DNA from 4 places in the Dactylosporangium sp. NPDC051484 genome. Region 3 is predicted to be linked to each of the others. Evidence: riboswitches for the same ligand, from Rfam matches in the RefSeq annotation. Region 3 holds a riboswitch; each other region holds the start of a gene.
The links. A riboswitch is a leader RNA that binds a small molecule or an ion and turns the genes downstream of it on or off. The one in region 3 is predicted to bind cyclic di-AMP.
Positions count from the first base shown of each region.

Region 1: it holds a riboswitch for cyclic di-AMP, as region 3 does, so the genes downstream of both, AB0367_RS36945 (C39 family peptidase) here and AB0367_RS26255 (hypothetical protein) in region 3, are expected to answer to the same signal.
Region 2: it holds a riboswitch for cyclic di-AMP, as region 3 does, so the genes downstream of both, AB0367_RS38365 (NlpC/P60 family protein) here and AB0367_RS26255 (hypothetical protein) in region 3, are expected to answer to the same signal.
Region 4: it holds a riboswitch for cyclic di-AMP, as region 3 does, so the genes downstream of both, AB0367_RS22595 (hypothetical protein) here and AB0367_RS26255 (hypothetical protein) in region 3, are expected to answer to the same signal.

Region 1 covers NZ_JBFAZX010000050.1:13,714-16,914, reverse strand. Annotated here, with positions in the region: gene AB0367_RS36955 (Ig-like domain-containing protein) at 1-56, opposite strand, end outside; gene AB0367_RS36950 (hypothetical protein) at 162-1,253, opposite strand; cyclic di-AMP (ydaO/yuaA leader) riboswitch at 1,451-1,596, shown strand; gene AB0367_RS36945 (C39 family peptidase) at 1,626-2,486, shown strand; gene AB0367_RS36940 (transglycosylase domain-containing protein) at 2,544-3,201, opposite strand, start outside.
Region 2 covers NZ_JBFAZX010000072.1:238-3,438, reverse strand. Annotated here, with positions in the region: gene AB0367_RS38375 (MarR family transcriptional regulator) at 1-350, shown strand, start outside; gene dcd (dCTP deaminase) at 360-938, shown strand; gene AB0367_RS38365 (NlpC/P60 family protein) at 966-1,961, opposite strand; cyclic di-AMP (ydaO/yuaA leader) riboswitch at 1,973-2,110, opposite strand; gene AB0367_RS38360 (hypothetical protein) at 2,244-2,534, opposite strand.
Region 3 covers NZ_JBFAZX010000019.1:37,236-40,436, reverse strand. Annotated here, with positions in the region: gene AB0367_RS26260 (polyprenyl synthetase family protein) at 1-804, shown strand, start outside; gene AB0367_RS26255 (hypothetical protein) at 830-1,525, opposite strand; cyclic di-AMP (ydaO/yuaA leader) riboswitch at 2,005-2,156, opposite strand; gene AB0367_RS26250 (aldo/keto reductase) at 2,418-3,201, shown strand, end outside.
Region 4 covers NZ_JBFAZX010000013.1:173,591-176,791, forward strand. Annotated here, with positions in the region: gene AB0367_RS22590 (phosphatase domain-containing protein) at 1-602, shown strand, start outside; gene AB0367_RS22595 (hypothetical protein) at 685-1,707, opposite strand; cyclic di-AMP (ydaO/yuaA leader) riboswitch at 1,717-1,863, opposite strand; gene AB0367_RS22600 (VOC family protein) at 1,949-2,332, opposite strand; gene AB0367_RS22605 (hypothetical protein) at 2,702-2,908, shown strand; gene AB0367_RS22610 (hypothetical protein) at 2,905-3,099, shown strand; gene yidD (membrane protein insertion efficiency factor YidD) at 3,170-3,201, opposite strand, start outside.

The DNA of each region.
Region 1 (3,201 bases), on a different contig from region 3:
TGTGCCGCCACCGCGAGGATGAGCAGCGCGGTGACGGACCGGCCTGGGCGCCTCATGTTCTCTGCCGTTGTCTGCACATGGGGGCATCGTCGTACCGGCCCGGGCGAGGCCGGGCCGGCAAACGAGTGACAACGGGTGGGATAGCGAATCCTCGCCCAGCGTTACATGGTGGCGTCGGCGATCTGCGTCGCCAGCCCCTCCCACTTCGCGTAGGCGTCCGGGAAGGCCGAGCGCTGCACCTTCTGCGCCGCGACCGTGACGGCGTAGTCGCCCCAGCCCGGGATCGCCAGCAGCGCCGCGTAGAACCGGCGGGCCGACTCGTGCGGGTTCATCAACTGCTCGACCGAGCCCCAGTTCGGCCGTTGCTGGAACAGCCCGACCGAGTCGTAGTCGTACCCGACGCCCTCGTTCGGCCGGTTCAGCGACTCCGGCAGGTTGGGGTTGGCCAGGTTGCGCAGGTGGCTCTCCTGCAGGGCGGTGGCGAGCGCCACGACGGCCGCGCGCTTGGGCAGGTTCTCCCGCTTGGCCACGTCGACGATCGCGACCGCGTTGTCCATCTCGGCCTGGGTCAGCCCGCCGACGGGCGCCACCCTGGTCGGCGACGGCGCGGCCGCCGGCGGCGCGCCGCCCTGACCGGTGGCCTTCTTGTCGGTGGACCCCTGTCCGGTGGCCTTGGGGCCAGCGGCCTTCGGATTGGCGGCCTTGGGGTCGGTGCCCTTCGAGCGTCCCGACGAGCGCCCTGCGCGCTCGTCGGCGCGCGGCGCCTCGGCCTGGTCCGTGCCGGCCCCCTCCTGCGCGCTCAGGCTCACCGCGCCGCCCGATGCGGCCGGGGGGTCCGAGGACGTCAGCGTCGAGGTCAGCCCGAACGCCGCCACGGCGACGATCGTCGCGGCCACGGCGGTGCGGCGTGCCCCCGCCGGCATGGCCGCGGCGAGGCGCACGGGGCCGGATGCGAGCAGGCGCGTGCGCCCGGCCGCGAACGCGCGAGCGGACCCGGATGCGAGCGTGCGGGCCGGCCCGGATGCGAGGACGCGGGCGGACCCTGCGGCGAGCGCCCGGGCCGGCGCGGATGCGAGCACGCGTGCGGACCCGGATGCGAGCACGCGTACCGGCCCGGACGCGAGCAGCCGCTCGGGATCGGGCACGAGGTTGCGAAGGTGCGCGGCATGACGGCCGCCGCGAGACCGCAGATGGCGTGGGTCGTGTTCGGCCACGTCGCTGAGCTGCGGGTTTTCGTCATCACCAGCGAGCATCCGGCGAGACTAGGACCGCAACGACGCAGGGGTGATTTTGGGGATGAGAAACGGCGCCAGGGCCGTGTGCGCCCCGTCGCCCGACCCGGCGGCGCCGCGCCCGGTGGCCGAATCACCAGGGGGTGAAACGGCCTCTGACCGGTGTGTTTACGGTTTTCGAATCCGCTGCGGCCTCCGTTGCCCACCTGGGTGACCCCGTAGCGGATCCGCTGAGTCGTGCGCGCGCACGAGCCGGGGAACCATGCACCACCCGGGGTGAATCCACGGGGCCCACGGCCCCGGGAAGGGCGAGCTTCCCGCCCGAACCCGTCAGCTAACCCGGTAGGCGGCACCGGAAGGAGCTCGCGTGTTGCCCCATGAATCGAGGTACCCGTGACGTACCTCTACAAACCTCGCCACTCTGGACGCGTCCCCCGGTTTCGGCGCATCCACGTCGTGGCCGTCGCGGCGGGCCTGGCCGCCGCGGCCGGCATCGGCGCCGCCGCCCTGCAGCAGTCCTCGACACCGGCCAGTGCCGCCGGCACCCAGACCCTGACCGGCGCGGAATCCACGGTCACCCTCGGCGACGCCCCGGCCGCCCGCCAGAAGCAGCGTGACCAGGCGGTGCCCGACGCGGCGAGCGTCCCCAAGGCGGGCGCGGCCAAGCCGACCGCCACCGCACAGGCCGGCGTCGGGACCACCTCCACCGCGCCGCCGCCGGCGGCCACCTCCACCGCGCCCCCGCAGCAGAAGGAACTCTCCTATCAGTTCGCCTGGCAGGAGAACTACTACTTCTGCGGCCCGGCCGCCACGCGCATCGCCCTCACCGCGCGGGGGGTCTTCCAGTCGCAGTCCCAGGTCGCGCAGAGCCTCGGCACCACCGTCAACGGCACCAACTCGGCCGAGGACACCACGCGGGCGCTCAACTCCTCCACCGGGACGTCCTTCTACAAGTCACACTTCATCACCGGGCAGACGGCCACCCAGGCTGACGTCGACCAGCTCAAGGCAGCGGTGCTCAACGCGATCAACCACGGGTACGCGGTGGTCGCCAACATCGCCGGGTCCACGGTGGACGACGCCGGACACGGCCACTCCTACCCCGGCGGGCACTTCCTGACGATCGTCGGGTACCGCGACGGCGGCCAGACCGTGAAGATCGCGGATCCGGCCGACGCCCAGGGCGCCGGCTCGTACATGCTGTCCCTGGACAAGATGGCCGACTGGATCGCCCAGCGCGGCTACTCGGCCTGATCCCGGCCCCAGATCCGGCGCGCCGTCCACTGTGGACGGCGCGCCGTCCCGGCCCCGTCAGCCCAGGGCACGTGCCCGGCTCGGGGCCGGGAAGCCCTGCACCGGCTGGCCGCGCAGCGTCGCCGCCATGGTCTGCGCCACGGCCCCGTTGACCGAGCTGGAGACCCCGCCGCCGACGTAGTCGTTCGGGTTGTCCACGTTCACCGCGATGCCGGCCGCCGCGATCTGCGGCGTGAACCCCACGAACGTCTCGGTCGCGTTGTTCTCCGAGCTTCCCGTCTTGCCCGCGACCGGGCGCCCGCTCAGGATGCCGGACACGGCCTCGGCCGTGCCGCCGTCGCACCTGCCGTACGACGAGCCCTTGCTGACCGGGCACCGCGCCGCGTCGGTGGCCGCGGCCGCCACGTCGGGGTCGACCGCCTGCTTGCACTTCGGACCGGCGGCGTCGGCCGGCCGGCCGTCCGGGTCGGTGATCGACAGCACCGGCAGCGGCTGGCAGTACAACCCGCCGGCGGCGACGGCCGCGTAGGCGTTGGCGAGGTCCAGCGGCGTGGTCAAGGCCGTACCGAGGGTGAACGAGCCCCAGCCTTCCGCCTTCGCCGCCAGCGACACGTCCAGGTCGCCGCGGAACACGATGCCGAGCCGCTGCGCCATCTCCACCGCGCGCCGGGCGCCGATCTGCTGCTCCAGCCACACGAAGTAGGTGTTGACCGAG
Region 2 (3,201 bases), on a different contig from region 3:
TGAACGCGGTCGCGCACATCTGGCGGGCGGCGCAGGACGGGGAGCCGCTGACCGCCGGTGAGCTCGCGCGGCGGCTCTCGCTCAGCCCGGCGGCGACCACCGCACTGCTGGCTCGCCTCGAGCGCGCCGGACACGTCGAGCGGCGGCCCGACACCGCCGACCGGCGCCGGATCAACCTGGACATCCAGCCGCCGGCCCAGGAGCTTGCGGCGGCGTTCTTCGCCCCGCTCGGCGTGCACCTACGGGCGGCCTTCGGCCGGTTCGCGCCGGAGGAGATCGAGCTGGTGACGAGAATCATGGGGGCGGTCCTCGAAGCGACCGCCGCGGCGGCGGATGAGGCAACACCGTAACCTCAGAGGGTGTTGCTATCCGACCGTGACCTGTGCAAGGAGCTCGAGGGCGGCCAGTTGTGTCTCGAGCCGTTCGATCAAGCGCTGGTGCAGCCGTCCAGCATCGACGTACGGCTCGACCGGTGGTTCCGAGTGTTCAACAACCACCTGTATACGCACATCGACCCTGCGATCCAGCAGGACGACCTCACGTCCATGGTCGAGGTCGGCGACGGCGAGCCGTTCGTGCTGCACCCCGGCGAGTTCGTGCTGGCCTCCACGCTCGAGGTGATCACGCTCGGGGACCAGCTCGCCGGGCGGCTGGAGGGCAAGTCCAGCCTCGGGCGGCTGGGGCTGCTGACACACTCGACGGCGGGCTTCATCGACCCCGGCTTCTCCGGCCACGTGACGCTGGAGCTGTCCAACGTGGCCAACCTGCCGATCCGGCTCTGGCCGGGGATGAAGATCGGCCAGCTGTGCATCTTCCGGCTCTCGTCGCCGTCCGAGCACCCATACGGCTCGACGGTCTACGGCTCGCGCTACCAGGGGCAGCGCGGTCCCACTCCGAGCCGCTCGTGGCAGAACTGGCGGACCTGGCCCACCATGTGAAAAGGGCGGGCTCGCGGCCCGCCCCCCTCATGCCACCCGGCCGTAGCCGGATATCGGTGCCATATCGATCTTCTTCATCTGCACGGGTGCGCTGGGGTTCGGTGCGTGGACCATCCAGCCGCCGCCGACGTACATGCCGACGTGGTGCAGGTCGCTGAAGAAGAAGACCAGGTCACCGGCCTGCAGATCGCTCCGCGACACGCGCTTGGTGTCCTGGTACTGCCAGTTGGTGTAGTGCCGCAGCGTGTAGCCGGCCTGCTTCCAGGCGTACAACGTCAGGCCGGAGCAGTCGAACGTGTTCGGCCCCTCGGTCGCCCACACATACCTCTTGCCGATCTGCGCGCACGCCACCTGGGCCGCCTTCGCGCCCGGGCCGCCGGTGTACTCGAACGGGCAGGCGACCGGCCGCAGGTTTCCGGTCGTGCCGGACGTCCCGTATGCCTTGGTGCGCATGTCGTTGAGGTTTTTGATGTCGGCGTTGATCTGCTGCTCCTGCTGCGCCAGCGCGGCCTCCTGCTCGGCCTGTTTGGCGACCAGCTCGTCGAGCGGCGTTTTCTGCGCGTCATACTGCCGCTTGGCCGTGACTACGTCCTTGATCCGCGCCTGCTCGTCCTTGGCCAGCATGTTGAGCATCGTCAGCTGGTTGATGAACGTGTCGGGCGAGCCGGTCGTGAGCATCGCGTCGAGCTTGGAGACGCGCCCGGTCTTGTACTGCATCACGGCGAACGCGCTCACCTTGTCGAAGGCGGCGTCGACCTGCTGGCGCAGCGGCGCGATCTGGGCCTCGAGTTTGCTCTGCTTGGTCTTGTTGGTGGCGAGCTCGATCTTGAGCTGGTTGTGCTGCTCGACCACCGGCTCGATCTGGTTCCACTTGTCGTCGATCTGTTTCTCGATCTCGCCCGGGGTCGGCTCCGCATGCGCGAGCCCCGTGATACCGACGGCGAGCGACAGACCGCCGAGGATGGCGACGAGGAGCCGTGCCAGACGGTGGGGCCGCCTCGTCCACCTCAGATGGGTCTCCACCGAGGAGTTACTCCTTCTTCCATGGCCGCCTACCGGGTTAGCTGACGGGTTCGGGCGGGAAGGTCGCCCTACCGCGCACAAGTTCGCGGATTCACCCCGGGTTGACGCGTGGGTCCCCGGCTCGGATATCGACTCGGCGGTGCCGCCTGGCGCGCCCGTGGCGGGCGCGGACATCCAGCCGACGGGAATTCACGTTAAGCGGGGCGGGTTCCCAGGTTCAAGTGGGTGATTGATTGTTGTCCGTTTTGTTCCGAAAGTCGTGCAATTTGCGTGACGTATACATCACCAATTCGACGGTGACGAAGGAATCGCGGTCCGTCCCGGCTTGACCCCGTCGACGGCCACCGTGAGCAGCGCGTTACCGCGCGAACACGCGATCTGGTGCCATCTCTCGCCGGCGACGGAACGCGATGCCAGCGCTACAAAAATGGTAGGCGAGCCGGTGCCGACAATCACGCAACTCGGCCGACCGGCCATGCCATCGACCTGGAGCTTGAACTGGCTGTCACTGATCGAGAACCCTTTTTGCGTGACATTGGCGCCCTTGGAAGTTCGTCGGTCGGACGAGAACACTCGCGCCGTAGCCGAACTCCGCGCGCCCCGGATTGAGAAACCCGGCTGGCCCGCGCGCAACTCTCCGCACCGTAATGCTCACAGTGCGCCGGAGACGCACCGCGAGTCCACCGTCATGCGGCACCGCGACGAGGTCACTGCCTTCGGTTCGGCGCGCCCGCAGTGCGAGCCGCCCCCTTGACGCCGTTGACGAGGCCGTCGTCGAACGTGAACCAGACGGTGATTTCGTGCTTACCATGCGTGCCGGTCGACGCCCGTGGTGGCGCGCTCGGAGCGCCCCGGCGTCGAGCCGGACCCGGGCGGCGCCGCGGTCGTGGTTCCGGTCGCCCGTTCGGCTGCCCGGCGCTCACGCGGCGTGATCGCCCGATGTTCGACCAGCCCGGCGGCAACGACGAGAGCGGCAGGCCAGGCACGCGGCAACAACCGCCGTTGTCGGCACATGACTGGACACGATCTCCCGAACCGCGCGGCCGCCGCGGTGGTTCCGGCCGCGTTCGCCCTTCCGCATGACGCGACGGAGGTAGATGACTCCGGTCCGTGCAACGCGCGGCCGTTCCTCCCGTGAGACAACGGGCCGGGCCTGCCTGAAGGGCGGCCCCGGCCCTGCCGGGTCCGCGGTGCCAAGAACACGGGCCAGGAACATGGTGCCGAGCACTCGAGGCCGAAC
Region 3 (3,201 bases):
CATCACTGGGCGGCGATCCGCCGCGACCTGGTCGACGGGCGCTCCGACGGGGCCGCGTGGAGCGTGGTCGGCACCCAGCCGGCGGCGCTGGGCGGCGAGGCGCTGCTCGCCCTCGCGTTCGACGTCGTGGCCACCGGCGACCCCACCCACATCGCGCCGGGCCGGCCGCGGCAGCGCTCCGGACAGCCGGGGCCGGACCGGGCCATGATGCGCATCCTGGGCGATACCGTGCAGGAGCTCCTGCACGGCCAGCACGCCTCGCTCGCGCTGCGCGAGACCCGCCCGGACTTCGCCGCGCAGGAGCGCACCGACCTGCTGCGCGACTGCCTGGCCATGGTGGAGCAGCGCACCGGCGCGCTGTTCGGCTGCGCCTGCGCCCTCGGCGCCGTGGCCGGCGGCGGCAGGGCGGAACAGGTCGAGCGGCTGCGCCTGTTCGGCGTCCGGCTGGGCCTCGCCGTGCAGTTCACCGAGGACCTGCTGGGCATCTGGGCCGACGACGGCCCGGGCCGGCCGGCATACCCGGACCTGCGCCGCCGCCGGCGCTCGCTGCCCGTCGCCGCGGCGATCGCGGCCGGCGCCGACGAGCTGACCGGGCTGTTCGACGGCCGGGGCCGGCTCAGCGACGCCGACGCCGAGCGCGCGGCGAAGACGATCGAGCAGGCCGGCGCCCGCGACTGGTGTCGCCGCCAGGCCGAGGAGCTGCTCTCCCAGGCGCTGCTCACCCTGGACCTGGCCTCCCCGTCACCCGCCTCGGTGGCCGAGCTCGTCGCGCTGGCCCGCCGCGCGACCGCCGCGCCGCGCTGAGCGCCGCGGCGGACGCGCCGGTCGGTCAATTGATGGCGGCCACGACCTTTGCGGCCCGGTCGGCGTGCTTCTGGTACGCCCCTGGGAACGCCGAGCGCTGCACCGCCTGAGCGGCGGCCGTCACGCTCATGTTCTGCCAGCCCTTGACCCTGCTCAGCGCGTTGTAGAACAGCATCGCCGAGTGGGCCGGGTTCATGAGCTCGACCACGGTGCCCCAGCCCTGGCTGGCGCGCTGCTGGAACAGCCCGACCGAGTCGTGGTCCTGCGAGACGCCCTCGTGCGGCAGCTTCAGCGAGGCCGGCACGGCGCGGCTGGCGACGTTGTAGAGGTCGCTCTCCTGCATCGCGGTGGCGACGGCGACGACGAGAGCCCTGGTGGGCAGGCCCTGGGCGCGGCCCTGCCGCACGATCGTCACGGCGTTGTTCATCTGGGTCTGGTCGAGCCCGGCGACCGGGCGCGGCGGCTGTGGCGCGGCCGGCCCGGTCGGCCCGGTCGGCGTGGTCGGTGTGGCCGGCGCGGCTGACATGGTCGGCATGGTCGCGGACGCGGTGGGCGACGCCTCGGCCGCCGAGCCGGCGGCGGTGCCCTCCAGCAGCGGCGACACGAGCGCCGCGTCGTACGCGTAGGCGGACGCGGCGACCGCGACCGGCGGGTGCACGGCCGGCGGCCGGCCGGCGGAGCCCGTGGCGAACAGCGTCGCGGACAGCACGACGACGGACACGGCCCCGATTCGCACAGGCGGGCCGACCCGCCGGTGTCTGGGCTGGAACTGGCGCGGTAGTGACTTCACGTAAGCGATTCCTCATCGAAGACGGCGCGATCTGGGCGCACGGCAGGACGCCGCGGCGTCAGCGCGCGAAACGGAACGGCGCGGAAACGGCTGCGCGGGAAGGCTGCGAAAGAGCGCGCGGACGGAGAGCGCGCAAAGACGGCACGAATAGACGGCACGGAAATACGGCGCGGAAAATACGGCGCGAATCAGCGCACGGTGAAGCACACGCCGGTGCGGGCGTGCGAAGGACTACGCACGGGAGAGGGCGCGCGGTATCGGCGCGATCCCACGACTCGGCCGGGGTCGCGCGGCGATTGGGCGTCGATCAGCGTTGGAGCGCGGCCAGGGCGTTACGTCCTGGCGTTCACCCGTCCTAGAGCATGGCGGCGGGCGGCCGCTGTCGGAGCATGGAGATGCAGCACGAACAGTTCTCCTTCCGGTGCCGCCTACCGGGTTAGCTGACGGGTTCGGACGGGAGGATTCGCCCTACCGTGACTCGGTCACGGATACACCCCAAGGACTGCATGGGTCCCCGGCCCGCGTTGCCGAAGTGCGCTGTGCGACTCGGCGGTGCGGCTCGACGGCGCCCACCCGGCGGCACCGTGATCGGCGCACGTCGACCGAGCAGACGACCCGACCATACTGGGCGGTTTCCGCCTCAGCCAGCCACAGCACCGGGATCCCACCCGATGCGCCGACATGCTCACCGTACGCTGTCACCCGGCCGGTCATCTTGTCCGTCATCCGGTTACCGTGCAGCGTCCGCGACCGTGTCGTCCGTCACGGCGACGCCGCCGCTGACGCACGGCGGCGGACACGGCCCGCTGCCTAGGGTTGGGGCATGAGCATCCCCTCGGTGAGGCTGAACTCCGGCCTCGACATGCCCGTCGTCGGCTACGGCACCTACCCGCTCAAGGGCCGCCGCGCCACGGATGCGGTCCTCGCCGCGATCGGTTCCGGCTACCGCCTGATCGACACCGCAGCTTCATACGACAACGAGGACGCCGTCGGCGCCGCCGTGCGCGAGTCGGGCCTGCCTCGCGCCGAGCTCTTCATCACGACCAAACTGCGCGGCAGCGACCAGGGCCGCGGCTCCACCCGGGCCGGCCTGCAGCGCTCGCTGGAGCGCCTCGGCCTGGACTACGTCGACCTCTACCTCATCCACTGGCCGCTGCCCGCGGTCGGTCGCTATGTGGAGTCGTACGCCGAGATGGCCGAGCTGCAGCGCGAGGGCCTGATCCGCTCGCTGGGCGTGTCGAACTTCCTGCCGGAGCACCTCGACGCCGTCGTGGCCGAGACCGGCATCCAGCCGGCCGTCGACCAGCTGCAGGTCTCCCCCTCGCACCCACGGCCGGAACTCGTCGCCGCGGTACAGCGGACCGGCACCGTGGCCCAGGCGTGGAGCCCGCTTGAGCGCAACACCGGCATCCTCGAGCACTCGTCGGTCGCCGCGATCGCCGGCCGCCTCGACGTCACCAGCGCCCAGGTCGTGCTGCGCTGGCTGCTACAACGCGACGTCACCGTGATCCCGCACTCCGGCAGCCCGGACCGCCAGCGCACCAACGCCGACCTGTTCGGCTTCGAACTGACCGCCGACGACATGGCCGCGATCGACGCCCTCGACA
Region 4 (3,201 bases), on a different contig from region 3:
TCGGCATCATCTCCGACGTCGACGACACAGTCATGGTCACCACGCTGCCGCGCCCGCTGCTCGCCGCGTGGAACACGTTCGTGCTCGACGAGCACGCCCGCGCCTCGGTGCCGGGCATGGCGGTGCTGTACGAGCGGCTGGTCAACGCCAACCCGGGCGCGCCGGTCTTCTACCTGTCGACCGGCGCCTGGAACGTGGCCGCGACGCTGACCCGGTTCCTCTCCCGGCACCTGTATCCAGCCGGGCCGCTGCTGCTGACCGACTGGGGCCCGCAGCCGGACCGGTTCTTCCGCAGCGGCCAGGCGCACAAGCGAGCGTCGCTGGCCCGCCTCGCCGAGGAGTTCCCGGACATTCGCTGGCTGCTGGTCGGCGACGACGGGCAGCACGATCCGGAGATCTACGCCGAGTTCGCCGCCGAGCACCCCGACAGCGTGGCCGCTGTGGCGATCCGGCACCTCTCGCCGACCCAGGCGGTGCTGGCCGGCGCGTTCCCGGGGGTGGCCGGCGGCTCCAAGCGGGTCCCGCTCAACGATCGGCGTTGGCTGGGCGCCCCCGACGGCGCCGGCCTGTGGCGACTTCTGCGGGACACGGAGATCCTCTGAGCCGCGCCGGATGGACCTGTCACCTCGCGGAAACGGCCGGTCGACGGTTGCCCTGCCGACCGGCCGCCCGCGAACGTGAGGATCACAGGATCGAGAGGTGTACGTGGTTCGTATGGTCGCTGGAGGGGTCTCCGGCGACGCCCGAGTAGTGGTGCCACCCGACCGTCGGCGTCCACACCTGCTTGAACCAGATGACGTACATGACGCCGAGGCGGTCGGCGTTCTTCACGAAGTACGTCGCCAGGGTGGTGCCGTAGGTGTAGTCGTCGCCGGTGGCCACCCCGCCGAAGCCGGGTTTGGTCTGCACCGAGAAGTCGCAGGCGCGGCCCTTCGGGTGCTCATACGGCCCGCTCGGGCGGTAGCAGGACACGAACCGCTTGAAGCCGTCCTTCTGCGCCTCCTGCATCGCGTGCAGCGTGCGCGGAGTGAGGCAGCCGCTGGTCGTGGGGTCCTTGACGCTGCACGACTCCTTGGGCAGCGACCCGTTGGCGTTACGCGGCACCGGGTTGGCGAGCGGCAGGTTGGCGGTGACGAAGCCCCTGCTCGGCCCACCGGCCTGCGCGAGCGCTTTCTCCGCGTCCTTCTTCTGCTGCTCGATGATGCGCTTCTGCTCCTGCTGCGTGGCGATCTCGCCATCGAGCGCCTTCTTCTGCGCGGCCTGGTCGTCCCGCAGCTGCTTGGCCTGGTGCAGCAGGTTGTTGTTGTGGTGTGCGATCTCGTTGATGGAGCCGGCCCGCTCGGCGAAGCTGTCCGGGGTCTTCGCGTCCATCAGCGCGGCGAACGTGGTGAGGGGGCCGGTGCGGTATGCCGCCGCGGCGATCGCGGCCACCTGATCCTGAATCACCGCCAGCCGCGCCTCGGTCGCCTGCAGTTGTGCGGCGAGCTCACCCTGATGCTTGACCGAGGCGTTCAGCAGATCATTGGCCTCGGACCACTTGCGGCTCGTGCTCTCGAGGACGGAGTTGAGCGTCGGGTTGGCGCTGGAGCCCTCGTCGCCGGTGTCGCCGCCGGGCTCGGCCGCGGCGGGCGTGGCGGCGAGCCCCCCGAGCACGATTGCCGCCAGCAGCGCGATGAACGTGCGCCGGTATGGATGTCGCGGTGACATCTGGTTCGTCGTTCCTTCCGTCGGCCGCCGACCGAGTTAGCTGACGGGTTCGGGACGGAACGACCCCTACCACCCTTCCGAGGAAGGGCGGATTCACCCCAACGTTACCGTGGGTCCCCGGCTCGCCACGGTGCGGCGATTGGGCGGCAGCCCCGCCCGGCACCGGGGGCGGTGCCCTCGTGGACGTGACCGTGGGTCACTGTACCTCGGCCAGTCCCGGGCTTGGGGTCGGCGTCGGCGTTCAGTTTCCGCTGCCGTACGGACGCGTGAGGATCTCGAGGTAGTGCCCGCTAGGGTCCTCCCAGTAGACGCCTCGACCGCCGTCGCGGGTGTTGATCTCGCCCGGCCGGTGCCGGGCCGGATCGGCCCAGTACGACAGGCCGCGGGCGCGGATTCGACCGAAGACCACGTCGAACTCGCTCTCGCTGACCAGAAACGCGTAGTGCTGCGGGTGGACCGGTCCGAGATCGTCGGCGAAGTCGAGGGAGACGTCGTTGTCGACCTGCAAGGTCAAGAACCGGCCGAAGGGTGCCGGCTTGTCGAGCCCCAGAATCTCGGCGAAGAACTCCGCCGACTCCTGCTTGTCGCGGACCGACACGATGGTGTGATTCAGTTGGACGGCCATACCCCTATAGTCCGCCCTTGCCAGTGGGCGGACCACTGGTACGCAAGGTGAAGTCGGTGGCCACCGAAGCTCCGCCGCGGCGGGCCGGACGCGGACAGCCGAGCTACTCGGCGTGTGCCCGGACGAAGAGGCCGATCCCGTCCAGCAGCCGGGCCAGGCCGAACTCGAACAGCTTGTCCAGGTCGAAGTCGAAGAGCGGGACTTCGTCCACCACCTCGGCGGCTACGGGGCGTGCTTCACCGTGCCCAACCCGGGCGACCTCGGCCACTGGTTCCTCATGTACAACGCCTCCGGCGGCCGGAGCGCGGCGGGACGGCCAAGGCCAGCCTGAGCTTCACCGCCGCGGACCAGTACCACCGCCTCGGGCGTGTGGAGCAGCAGCGGGTCCTCGCCGAGCGGATGGCCGGCGCCGGCTGGCGGGTGCCCGCCCTGCTCGCCACCATGCCGGACGCCCCGGATTTCTACTTCGACTCGATCTGTCAGGTGCGCGTCGATCGCTGGTCGCGCGGGCGGGTGTGCTGCTCGGCGACGCCGGCTACTGCGGGTCGCCGCTGGCCGGTCTCGGCACCAGCATGAGCCTGGTCGGGGCGTACGTGCTGGCCGGCGAACTAGCCGCCGCGGGCCGGGCGGAGGCGGCCTTCGCGGCCTACCAGGAGCAGATGGCGGCGTACGTGGCCAGCGGCATGCAACTGCCGCCCGGGGGCATGCGGGCCTTCGCGCCCAGGACCGCTGAGGTCCTTCGCTCCACCCGCCGACGGACGCCTTGATCACGGAGTGCTCATGTACCCCCTGGTACACGAGCGCTCCGTGATCAAGGCGCATCGTCGCCGCGGCCGGCTACGGGACCGGGTCGTGGGTGCCCTGCGGCG